Regions from separate parts of the Neobacillus sp. K501 genome, predicted to be linked through region 2. Evidence: riboswitches for the same ligand, from Rfam matches in the RefSeq annotation. Region 2 holds a riboswitch; the other holds the start of a gene.
What was found. A riboswitch is a leader RNA that binds a small molecule or an ion and turns the genes downstream of it on or off. The one in region 2 is predicted to bind cobalamin.
Positions count from the first base shown of each region.

Region 1: another riboswitch for cobalamin. It lies ahead of ACWM35_RS17925 (ribonucleoside-diphosphate reductase subunit alpha); the one in region 2 lies ahead of ACWM35_RS13770 (ABC transporter substrate-binding protein).

Region 1 is NZ_JBSLYA010000008.1:120,413-126,291, forward strand. It holds gene ACWM35_RS17910 (NUDIX domain-containing protein) at 1-78, shown strand, start outside; gene pnuC (nicotinamide riboside transporter PnuC) at 108-791, shown strand; gene nadR (multifunctional transcriptional regulator/nicotinamide-nucleotide adenylyltransferase/ribosylnicotinamide kinase NadR) at 804-1,832, shown strand; cobalamin riboswitch at 1,938-2,115, shown strand; gene ACWM35_RS17925 (ribonucleoside-diphosphate reductase subunit alpha) at 2,268-4,559, shown strand; gene ACWM35_RS17930 (ribonucleotide-diphosphate reductase subunit beta) at 4,569-5,627, shown strand; gene ACWM35_RS17935 (flavodoxin domain-containing protein) at 5,629-5,879, shown strand, end outside.
Region 2 is NZ_JBSLYA010000005.1:181,520-187,398, forward strand. It holds gene ACWM35_RS13760 (long-chain-fatty-acid--CoA ligase) at 1-1,018, shown strand, start outside; gene ACWM35_RS13765 (SDR family oxidoreductase) at 1,041-1,820, shown strand; cobalamin riboswitch at 2,110-2,315, shown strand; gene ACWM35_RS13770 (ABC transporter substrate-binding protein) at 2,498-3,490, shown strand; gene ACWM35_RS13775 (FecCD family ABC transporter permease) at 3,453-4,523, shown strand; gene ACWM35_RS13780 (ATP-binding cassette domain-containing protein) at 4,520-5,879, shown strand, end outside.

The sequences.
Region 1 (5,879 bases), on a different contig from region 2:
AAAACACCAGCGCAGCTATATCGTTTTACTGATTTTCAGCCTATAGTATCCGTGTATAGAAATAAACTTCAAGGTTAGAAAACATAAGGGGAAAGGGAGAGATCATCATGGGGATATTTAAAAATTGGACTCGATTTGAAATGGGTTGGCTTCTTACCTTTACACTGGTGAATATTTATCTTTTCTTTGCATGGGAAGACTCACTCATTGGTTTAATTTCATCGATTAGTGGAATGCTCTGCGTCGTTCTAGTTGCAAAGGGAAAAATCGCTAACTATTATTTTGGGATCGTCCAAACGTTAACCTATGCATACATTGCCTATGGTTACGGTCTTTACGGTGAAACGATGTTAAATGCACTGTTTTACTTTCCTGTTCAATTTATCGGGATTTACCTGTGGAATAAGAATAAAACAGACAAAGGAGTGAAGGGTGAAGATGTCAAAGTTAATCGCCTTTCAAAAACAGGCTGGGTTTATTCCGTGGCTTCTGTCCTTGTTTTGACGATTGGTTATGGGTTCTTCTTGAAATACTTAGGCGGCAACAATGTTTGGACAGATTCGGCGACTAATGTTCTTTCCATCGCAGCTCAAATATTAATGTTAAAACGATTTACCGAACAATGGATTTTATGGATTTCCGTCAACGTCCTTTCAATTTGCCTTTGGTTGAGTGCTCTTCTTGCCCAAGGTGGGAATGATTTCTCGATGTTAGTGATGTGGACAGCGTTCTTAGTTAACAGCATCTACGGTTATATCAACTGGCGAAAATTGTATCAAGAACAAATGTAGGAGGTGGAGACAATGACGGTAGGTTTTATTGGCGGAAAGTTTCTGCCGCTGCATCTTGGCCATGTATATGCGATTGTTCATGCTTCATCGATTGTGGATGAACTGTATGTTGTTTTATCCCATAGTGATAAACGTGACAAGGAATTGTGTAATCATACCAAAATGAGGTTTATTCCAGCTCAAATTCGACTGCGCTGGTTATCGCAACTAACAAAGGATATGCCTAATGTAAAAGTGATATCGGTGGAAGATGAGCAAGGAAAGGAGGATTACGATTGGTTTGAAGGTGCTCAATTAATCAAAAAAGAAATTGGAAAACAGATAGACTACGTATTTAGTTCTGAACCAGAATATGGGGAGATTTTTGAGCAACTTTATCCTGAATCAAAGCATGTTGTAATTGATCCGAATCGCTCTCATGTGAACATCTCTGCTACAAAAATCCGCCATGAGGGAGTGTATAGCAATTGGGAGTACATTCCTGATGTGGTTAGGCCCTATTTTATAAAGAAGATTGTCGTAGTGGGAACCGAAAGCTGTGGAAAATCAACCCTTACTAAAAATCTTGCAAAAATATACAATACAACCTATGTTGCAGAATACGGCAGAACAGTTTGCGAAGAATTAGGCGGCTGTGATGGAATTATTGTCAAGGAGGACTATCACAAAATCGCTTATGGTCACAAAATGGAAGAATGGAAGGCGATTGAAAAGGCCCAAAAAGTCGTTTTTATTGATACGGAGGCTATTGTGACACAATTTTACTCGAAGCTATACAATGATGCTCATCAAACAGTATTGGATGAAATAGCTAAGTTACAAGATTACGATCTTTGGCTCTACCTTGAACCAGATGTAAAATGGGTGAACGATGGATTAAGAGTTCACGGTGAGGAGACGGTCCGGGACCAGAACAGTCATGATTTAAAAAGATTATTGAATCAACATAATATTGTCTATAAAATCTTGAACGGGGATTACTGTAATCGACTTACAGCCGCTATCGGGTATATTGATGAAATCCTGATGGAAAATTGTTAGTAAGTTGTCCCCTCGAAAAAAGATGCTTGTCAAAGTAAATATTGTATATTATAGTTGGAGCATACAATATTTAGTGGTGGTTAAAAAAATGCACACTAAATATAGATAATAACCAATAATAATGGTGTCTGAAAAGACTTAATAGGGAATCTGGTGTGAATCCAGAACTGTACCCGCAACTGTAAATGCTGACGAAATAAGCAGATCCACTGTCTTTGGATGGGAAGGGCTTAGAGTAGGGGAAAGCATGAGTCAGGAGACCTGCCATTTTTATACGTGTTATCTTCTTCGGGAGTTGGGAAGGTAAACGAGGGTACTCTTAATGATGCAGTGAATGATACTGTTTTACTAGATTAATCCACGTTTACTAAACCCATCTTTCGTTGATGGGTTTTTTGTGTTCCAGAAGATCATAGAAAGAAATGAGGAATAAGAATGGTAGAAAAAGTATCTAGTAGAACCTCACAAAAGAATTCGGTTCTTGAAATTATCAAAAGTGCTTCTGAAAAGTATCAATTGAATACAGTGGGAATGGTTGAACAAGTATCTGGACTAGACGAATCAGAACAATACGAATCATCGCTGGTGTATGCATTAAATCAAATTTCCATGGATGACCCAAATTGGACTTTCCTTGCCGCAAATGTATATTTGCATAAACTATATCAACAAGCAGCAGATAATAGGGGCTTCTACCATGACAGCAAGTACGGGGATTTTTACTCGCTGATTACCTATTTAACAAGTCTAGGAATTTATTCGGATCAGCTTTTACTAACTTATACAAAAGAAGAAATTGACATATTAGCTAGAGAAATAAATCCTGAAAGGGATGAGTTATTTCATTACATAGGAATATTTTTATTAGCGGATCGCTATCTAGCGAAGGATTACGAGGGAAAAGTCTACGAGCTTCCACAGGAGCGGTTTATGATCATCGCAATGTCTTTAATGATGAACGAGCCAAAGGAGAAACGTTTAAATTTTGTAAAAGAAGCCTACTGGGCATTGAGTAACCTCTATATGACGGTTGCGACCCCGACATTAGCGAATGCCGGAAAAAGCTTTGGTCAGCTCTCTTCTTGTTTTATCGATACGGTTGACGATTCTTTAGATGGTATTTACTTAAACAACTGGGACACGGCTAGATTGAGTAAAGATGGCGGGGGAGTTGGGATTTATCTAGGAAAAGTCCGTGCCTTAGGTTCCGATATCAAGAAATTTAAAGGAAACTCCTCTGGTGTTGTTCCTTGGATCAGGCTAATTAACGGTACAGCGGTAAGTGTGGATCAGCTTGGGCAACGACAGGGTGCTATTGCTGTTTATCTAGATGTTTTTCATAAGGACATTATGAATGGATTTCTAGACCTAAAAACGAACAACGGTGATGAAAGACGAAAGGCACATGATATTTTTACTGGAGTTTCAATCCCTGATTTGTTTATGGAAAAATTACAAGAAGTTGACGAAACCGGAAGAAGCATCGGAGAATGGCATACCTTTTGTCCCCATCAAGTCAAACAAATCATGGGCTGGAAGGATGCAAACGGTACACTCCTGGGTTTAGAAGATTTTTATGATGAAGCGGATGAAAAACACTTTACAGAAAAGTATCAAGCAGCCGTCAGCCATCCGCTTCTGCCTCGAAAAACGTATCGGGCGATGGATATTATGGCGAGAATCATGATTTCTCAATTAGAAACGGGTACGCCATATATATTCTATCGAGATGAAGTTAATCGGCAAAATCCAAACAAACATATCAATGGAAGCGGCCGAACATCGATTTTTTGCAGCAATTTGTGTACTGAGATTACGCAAAACATGTCGGCAACTACGATTGTTAAAGAATATACAGATGAAGAAGGAAATTTGGTCATCGTTCGGAAGCCAGGTGATTTTGTTGTTTGTAATCTTTCTTCTATTAATCTGCCAAAAGCCGTCAAAGATCAGGTTTTAGCCAAGTTGATTCCAATCCAGATGAGGATGTTGGATAACGTCATTGATTTGAATACTATCATGGTTGGACAAGCGGAAGTGACAAATAAAAAATATCGGGCCGTTGGTTTAGGAACCTTTGGCTGGCATCATTTACTTGCGTTAGAGGGGATTCACTGGGAATCTGAGTCGGCTGTAGAATATGCTGATCAACTGTATGAAGAGATTGCTTATTATACGATTCGTTCCTCGATGGAATTGGCAAAGGAAAAAGGGTGTTATAGTCAGTTTAAAGGGTCAGAATGGCAGACAGGCAAATATTTTGAGCAAAGAAATTATCATACTTCGCGCTGGAATCAATTGAAAAAAGAGATCTCTCTATATGGAGTGCGAAATGGCTGGATGATGGCGATTGCACCCAACTCTTCAACGGCCAAAATTGGTGGTTCTACGGATGGAATTGATCCTTTGTATGCAGTTGAATATGCAGAAGAGAAGAAAAATTTTAAATTTAAGGTCACCGCCCCGGATTTGAATCATAATACGTACAATTATTATCGTCGTACCCGCAACGTGTTGGATCAAACTTGGAGTATCCGACAAAATGCAGCACGCCAGCGTCACATAGATCAATCAATCAGTTTTAACCTCTATGTTCGTCATGATATTAAAGCAAAAGACTTGCTACAACTCCATATGGAAGCGTGGAGACAAGGTTTAAAAACAACCTACTATATCCGAAGTACTTCCCAAACGGAAATAGAAGAATGCGAATCATGCCATAGCTAAAAAAAATAGATGAGGTGGACTCAGGTGAACCATGCACCATTATCAAAAATTAAACTGTTAAACCCGGAACTCCCAAATAAATCTACTGGAATTATTAATGGAAAGTCTTCAGGCATTTTGAACTGGAATGATATCGCCTATCCAAAGATGTATGATTTGTATCAAACATTATTAGCAAACTTTTGGAAAGCACAAGAAATTAATATGCAGGATGATATTAAACAATGGGAACAGCTTAGTATTACCGAAAAGGATGTATTCCTGCGAATAAATACCCAGCTTGCATCTCTAGATAGTCTTCAGACACCGACGATGTTTCAAGTGATGGATTATGTGACAGACTCTAGCTTTAAAGCCATCTTTGCGGTTATTTCACAGCAAGAAGCCGTTCATAATGAATCGTATTCATATATCCTTAGCTCACTAGTTCCTATTGATGAACAAAATCATCGATTTGATCAGGCAAAAACGGATCAGATTGTTAGGAAACGGAATAATCTTATATTAGAAGCTTACGAGAATTTCAGAGAAGCTCCAACTGCACAATCATTATTTCAATTGGCAGTGAACTCGATTAATCTGGAAGGAATCTATTTTTACGCAGGTTTTGCATTTTTCTATCATCTGGCCCACCAGCAAAAAATGCTGAAAACGAGTACGATGATCAGTTATATTCAACGAGATGAGATGCAGCATGCCTACTTTATTGCCCAATTTATTCGGATTCTTTTAACAGAAAACCCCACTTTGAATAGCGATGAGAATATCGCGTATATTTACAAAACGATCGGGGAGGCTGTCGAATTGGAAAAAGAATGGGCAGACTATATTTTATCTGATATTAAGGGGATCGATTTAGTCGAGTTTAGTGACTATGTCGAGTATTTGGCCAATAAACGATTAAGGCAACTTGGGCTGAAAAATCTTTATGAAGAAAGATCCAACCCGATGCCTTGGATTCAAGTTTTTAGCGATGAAATGATGAATGAAACAAAGTCTGATTTCTTTGAACAAAAATCAAGAACCTATACGAAAGTCTCTCATTCTAATGGATTTGATGAATTGTAAAATGAACGTTGCAATTATTTATACCTCAATAACTGGAAACACAGAGGCAGTGGCGGAAGAACTCTTTCGAATCTTTCAAACAAAATCCGTGGAAGTATCGATGGATAGAATAGAAGAGTTTCAGTTTTCAAAATTAAGTCAATACGATGCGATTGTGATTGGCACTTACACATGGGGAAATGGTGAAATCCCAAAGGAAATGTATAAGTTGTATCAAGCCATTGAAATACTTGAAAAAAAAGAGCTGATTAC
Region 2 (5,879 bases):
CATGCTGACTCACAGAAATATCATGTCCAATTTAGAACAAGTAAATGATTTTATATTTAAAACCATTGATACGCCTCATAATCCAAAAGTTATGTCTGTCCTGCCAATGTTCCACGTGTATGGTCTGACGTGTAATGTATTTCTTGGCATCCATACGGGCAGTAATCTTATTATCCTGCCTCGTTTTGACGTACAGGAAGTAATGGAAACGGTTAAACGTCACCGTCCATTCCAATTTTCAGCCGTACCGACCATGTTTATTGCATTGAATAACCATCCGAAACTAGAAGAATACGGATTCGATAAAATTCCTTATTATAACAGTGGCGGGGCAGCAATGCCGATTGAACAATTACATTTATTTGAAAAACGAACAGGAGGTAAGATATGTGAAGGATACGGCCTTTCAGAAGCATCTCCTTCGACACATATCAACCCATCTTTTCTTGAGAGAAAAGTTGGAAGTATTGGTTTACCAGTTCCAAGTCTCGAGGTGAGGATTGTCCAAGTAACTGATTATGGGTTTGAAGAAGTGCCGGTTGGAGAAATTGGTGAATTAATTGTTAAAGGTCCACAGGTTATGAAGGGATACTGGAACCGTCCTGAAGATACAGAGGAAACGATCATAAACGGATGGCTTCATACAGGTGATATAGCAAGAATGGACGAAGATGGTTATTTTTATATCGTCGATCGTAAAAAAGACATGATCATTGCTAGTGGTTTCAATGTGTATCCTCGTGAAATTGAAGAGGTCCTCTATAATCATGAAGCCGTTCAAGAAGTCATTGTTGTTGGTGTGCCTGATCCCTATCGAGGTGAAACCGTTAAAGCCTTTATCAAATTGGTCAATGATGCCTTGGTAACAGAAGAAGAAATGATTCACTTCTCGAAGCAATATTTGGCACCTTATAAAGTACCTAAATCTGTTAAGTTTCGGGACGAGCTGCCAAAAACCTCGGTTGGAAAATTGTTGCGTAGATCACTTCGGGATGAGTCAGCAATTGGAACTAAATAACTATTAGAAAGGAGAAATGAAAATGAATATTAGCGAATTATATGATATCAAAGGAAAAACAGCTATCGTTACAGGAGGCGGAAGGGGACTTGGCGAACAGATTGCCCTTGCCTTTGCCGAAGCGGGAGCCAATGTTGTGGTATGTTCCAGGAAAGTAGAGGCATGCCAAGAAGTCAGTGAACGACTTGAAAAAATGGGTGTACGTTCACTCGCATTAGAATGTGATGTTTCAAAAGCCGAAGATATTCAAAGAGTGGTAGAGAAAACAATCCAAGAATTCGGAACGATTGATATTTTAGTCAACAATAGTGGTGCTTCATGGGGTGCACCAGCGTTGGAAATGGAAGCTAAACATTGGGATAAAGTGATGGATGTTAACTTGAAGGCTGTTTTCCTTTTTTCACAGGCTGTAGGAAAAATCATGGTTGAACAAGGTTCTGGAAAAATCATTAATATTGCTTCTATCGTTGGTTTCGGAGGACAAGATCCAAAGATTATGGACGCGATTGGTTATACAACCAGTAAAGGTGCAGTCATTACTTTTACACAAGATTTAGCTGTTAAATTAGCCCCATACAATGTTCATGTGAATGCCATTGCGCCTGGCTTTTTCCCATCAAAAATGACAAATGGTCTATTGGACTATACCGGTGAAAAAATACTTGAAAGAACCCCAGCAGGTCGTTTTGGCTCAGATGTTGATATGAAGGGCCCTGCTTTATTCTTAGCATCAAAGGCTTCAGATTATGTATTTGGTCATGTCTTATTAGTAGATGGTGGAACAAAGGCAGCAGTTCAGTAATTTCTAAGTATAACCAAAGCTCACACATACTAACTAGTTGGTATGTGTGAGCTTTTTGGCAGAAAATAAGGGTAACCATACATACGAATCGCGTTCTCGGAGCAGGTTCGTTAGGGCATATCAATGCTCATACAGAACTTTACTTATTAAAGACAGATAAATAAGTCCAGTTTCTTTATTAATATAGTGTTGAAACTATTATTTATGATTCCATGAATAACCCAAAAGAGAGATTAGAAATAGTTTACAAAGGTGGAATACTCTACTATAATAGCTTTTGTAACAAAAAATGAATACTAGACAAATAGGTTTCTTAAATGATCTGAGTGAGATTCATTTGAGACTAAGAGGGAAGTTGGTGAAAATCCAACACGGTCCCGCCACTGTAAGCGAGTAGGAAGGTTATAAAGATCCACTGTGTTTTAAAAAACATGGGAAGGGAAAACCAACCGTTGATTCGCAAGTCAGGAGACCTGCCTATTTTGTATTTAAGCTTCCTCGAGGAAAGGAATGTTTAAAGTGCAGGCAATCAACTGGGTAAATAATATTACTTATTATCAAGATTGCAAGTTATCATGCTGTCGACAAGACTTAGTATTATAAAACTGCCTTTTTACTTTACGCTTTCCTCCGGAACAGCGTTTTTTTGTGTTCAAAAATTAAAGGAGGAAAATGTGATGAAAGAGATTGTAAGAAAATGGGGTCATTTCGGAGTTGTTCTCCTGTTAAGCATGGGGATTATTGCAGGATGTGGTACACAAGAACAGAACTCTTCGCAAGATAAAGCAGTTGCTACCGAAAAAGAAAAGACAAGTGATAGTGGAAAGGAATTTCCTGTCACGATCACCGATGATGCGAATCGAAAGGTAACGATAGAAGAGGAACCTGAAACCATTGTTTCGATCCAAGCAAGTAATACCGAAATCGCCTTTGCTCTTGGAGTAGGAGATAAATTAATTGGCAGATCCGATTATGATAACTATCCAGAGGAAGCCCTTAAAATTGAGAAAGTTGGTGGACAAGATATCAATGCAGAACTTGTTCTCTCCCTTCTACCAGATGTGGCTCTGGTAACGGATTATCATTACAAAACACATCCAGATGTCTTGAAAAAGTTTGAAGAAGCCGGTATTGATGTGGTTGTTGTTGGAAGTGCTACTTCCTTTAAAGATGTTTATGAAAACATTGAAATGATTGGGGAAGCTACCGGAACCAAGACGGAAGCGGAAGAAATTGTGACTGATATGAAAGAGCGTCTACAAGCAATTAAAGACAAAGCAGCAGATTCAATTAAAGATAAAAAGAAAGTTTGGGTAGAGGTTTCGCCAGCTCCAGACATTTTTACGACAGGAAAAAACACCTTTATGCACGAGATGCTTGAGTCCATTCAAGCTGTTAATGCGGCAGAAGATCAAGAGGGCTGGGTGAAAATGACCGAAGAAGAAATTGTCAAATTAGACCCTGAAGTGATCATTACAACGTATGGCTACTATATCGACAATCCAACAGCTGAGGTATTAAACCGTGAAGGATGGACAGAAGTGCCGGCTGTAAAAAATGGAAAAGTGTTTGATGTTGATAACGATACGGTGACAAGACCTGGTCCTCGTTTAATTGAAGGAGTCGAGACACTTGCGGAACTTATTTATCCGGACATTTTTAAGCAATAAAATCGGTTGGTTATATTTGATAAGCGGAGGGCTTGTACTTGGTACAGGCCTTCTAGGTTTATTTTCAAGCAGCGTAACCGTTCCGGTTCAGACTATTTTACATATTATCTTTGAAAAAGTGTTTCATGTGAGTTTACTAGACGAGGTAGCCAAAAATGAAGAAATGATTATTTGGAATATTCGTCTGCCAAGAGTTCTTCTTGCTTTTTGTGTGGGGGCATCCCTATCGTTAGCTGGTGCAGCTTTTCAAGGATTATTACGCAATCCACTAGCAGATCCCTATACGATTGGGGTGTCCTCGGGTGCCTCGCTGGGTGCCGTTCTCGTTTTGTTTTTTCAAGTGACCATTGTTGCTTTAGGGGATTTTACGCTTCCGATTTTTGCTATTTTAGGTGGTTTATTCACGTTATTAATAGTATTCGCACTTGTTCGCTTAAGTAGTAAAAGCTTAGCGATTGAAACAATTATTTTAGCGGGAATTATCGTTAGTGCCTTTATAAGCGCGTTTGTCTCTCTCCTTATTTCATTAGGGGATCGTGATGCGATGACGCAAATTATCTACTGGTTATATGGCAGTGTTGCCATGAGAGGATGGAGCTATGTTCAACTCATTATACCATTTATGATAATCGGCTCGATAATACTGTTCTACTTCCAGCGTGAATTAAATGCCTTGGCACTGGGAGAGGATGCCGCCGATCATATTGGAGTCGATGTGAAAAAAGGGAAGACCTTCGTTCTCATTGGTGCCTCGTTATTAACGGGAGCTGCAGTCGCTGTTTCAGGGTCAATTGGCTTTGTTGGACTAGTCATTCCACACCTTGTCCGGCTTGTAACGGGTCCGAATCATCGCCATGTTCTTCCGCTCTCCTTGCTAATAGGAGGAGCTTTTCTCATTTTAGCTGATTTACTGGCTAGAACCCTGATTGCTCCAAAAGAGCTGCCAATTGGCGTGATTACTGCTTTAATTGGTGCACCTGTATTTGCCCTTTTATTGATTAGAGAAAGACTTGGGAGGGGGACGAGTAAATGATTCACGTTCAAAACTTGGTTGGTGGATATAGCCATTCCCCCATTATTAAAGGTTTAGATTTTGACATTAATAAAGGAGAGTTTTTTGCGCTTCTTGGTCCGAATGGGAGTGGAAAAACAACCCTTTTTAAACTCATTACCGGGCAGTTATCAAGGATTAGCGGGAAAGTTTCCATCGATGGTAAAGAAATTACATCCCTTTCTAAACTTGAAAAAGCCAAAAAAATGGCGGTACTTACACAGGAAGTTCAAGTTTCCTTCGATTATTCCGTGGAAGAAATCATTAGTCTTGGACGTTATCCTCATCAAAAGGGGATTTTTAAACAACTTTCGAAGGCAGACCGAAAAGTCATTGATGAGGTGATGGAGCTCACCCAAATAAGTGACTTTCGAAAAACTCCATTTCGAATGATTAGTGGTGGAGAAAAGCAAAGAGTCTTATTGGCCAAAGCTTTAGCACAGGAGCCTGAAATCTTACTTTTGGATGAGCCTACCAATCATTTGGATATTAAACATACCTTTCACATGTTGAATCTACTGAAAGAACGGCAACTATCATCAGGGTTAACCATTTTTTCGATCCTCCATGATTTGAATGTTGCTTCGCTCTATGCAGATCGTATCGCCCTGCTTCATAATGGGAGCTTTTTAGAAGTAGGAGATGTAGACCTTTTGAGGAAAGAAGAGCAATTAAAGAAGGTTTACGAGGTGAAAGTGAAATCTCAAGCTCACCCAACTGTTCCAAAACCACAGCTTCTTATGACACCCAATTATTTTACATCAAGCAATTCCCTAAACTTTGATAGTTCTTATAAAATAAAACAAACCGAAGAATATCTTCACGTTCAATTTGATAAGCCATTACGGACTTTATCCAATTCATTCACGGGTGCTGGTATACAGTGGTTAAAACATTTTTGTCATTATCATGTGGCGGAAAAAAATCATAACTCACACCCAGAAAGAGATTTACATCAATTGATGGAGAAATACTCCATTCCTCATGAACAAGCAGCCGGGATCATGACGGCAGCAAATCTCGGGGATATGGTGATGGTGAAGGAAGAAATTGAAAACATTCAAATGATGGCAATTGTGACAGGGGATACTCTGGGAAGTATTAACTTAATGCTTTTCATAGATGCCCATTTTACAGATGGAGCCCTTGTGGATGGATATATGGCGGCTATTGAGGCAAAAGTGAAAGCATTGCAAGATCATCATATGGTAGATTCTCAAAAAGTTAGTAAATCGACCGATACTCTGCTTCTTGCACTTACACAGCAAGGGGAAATATTACCGAATGCAAGCTCAGGCACAATGTTCGGGGAAGGAATCAGACAAATCGTCTATCGTG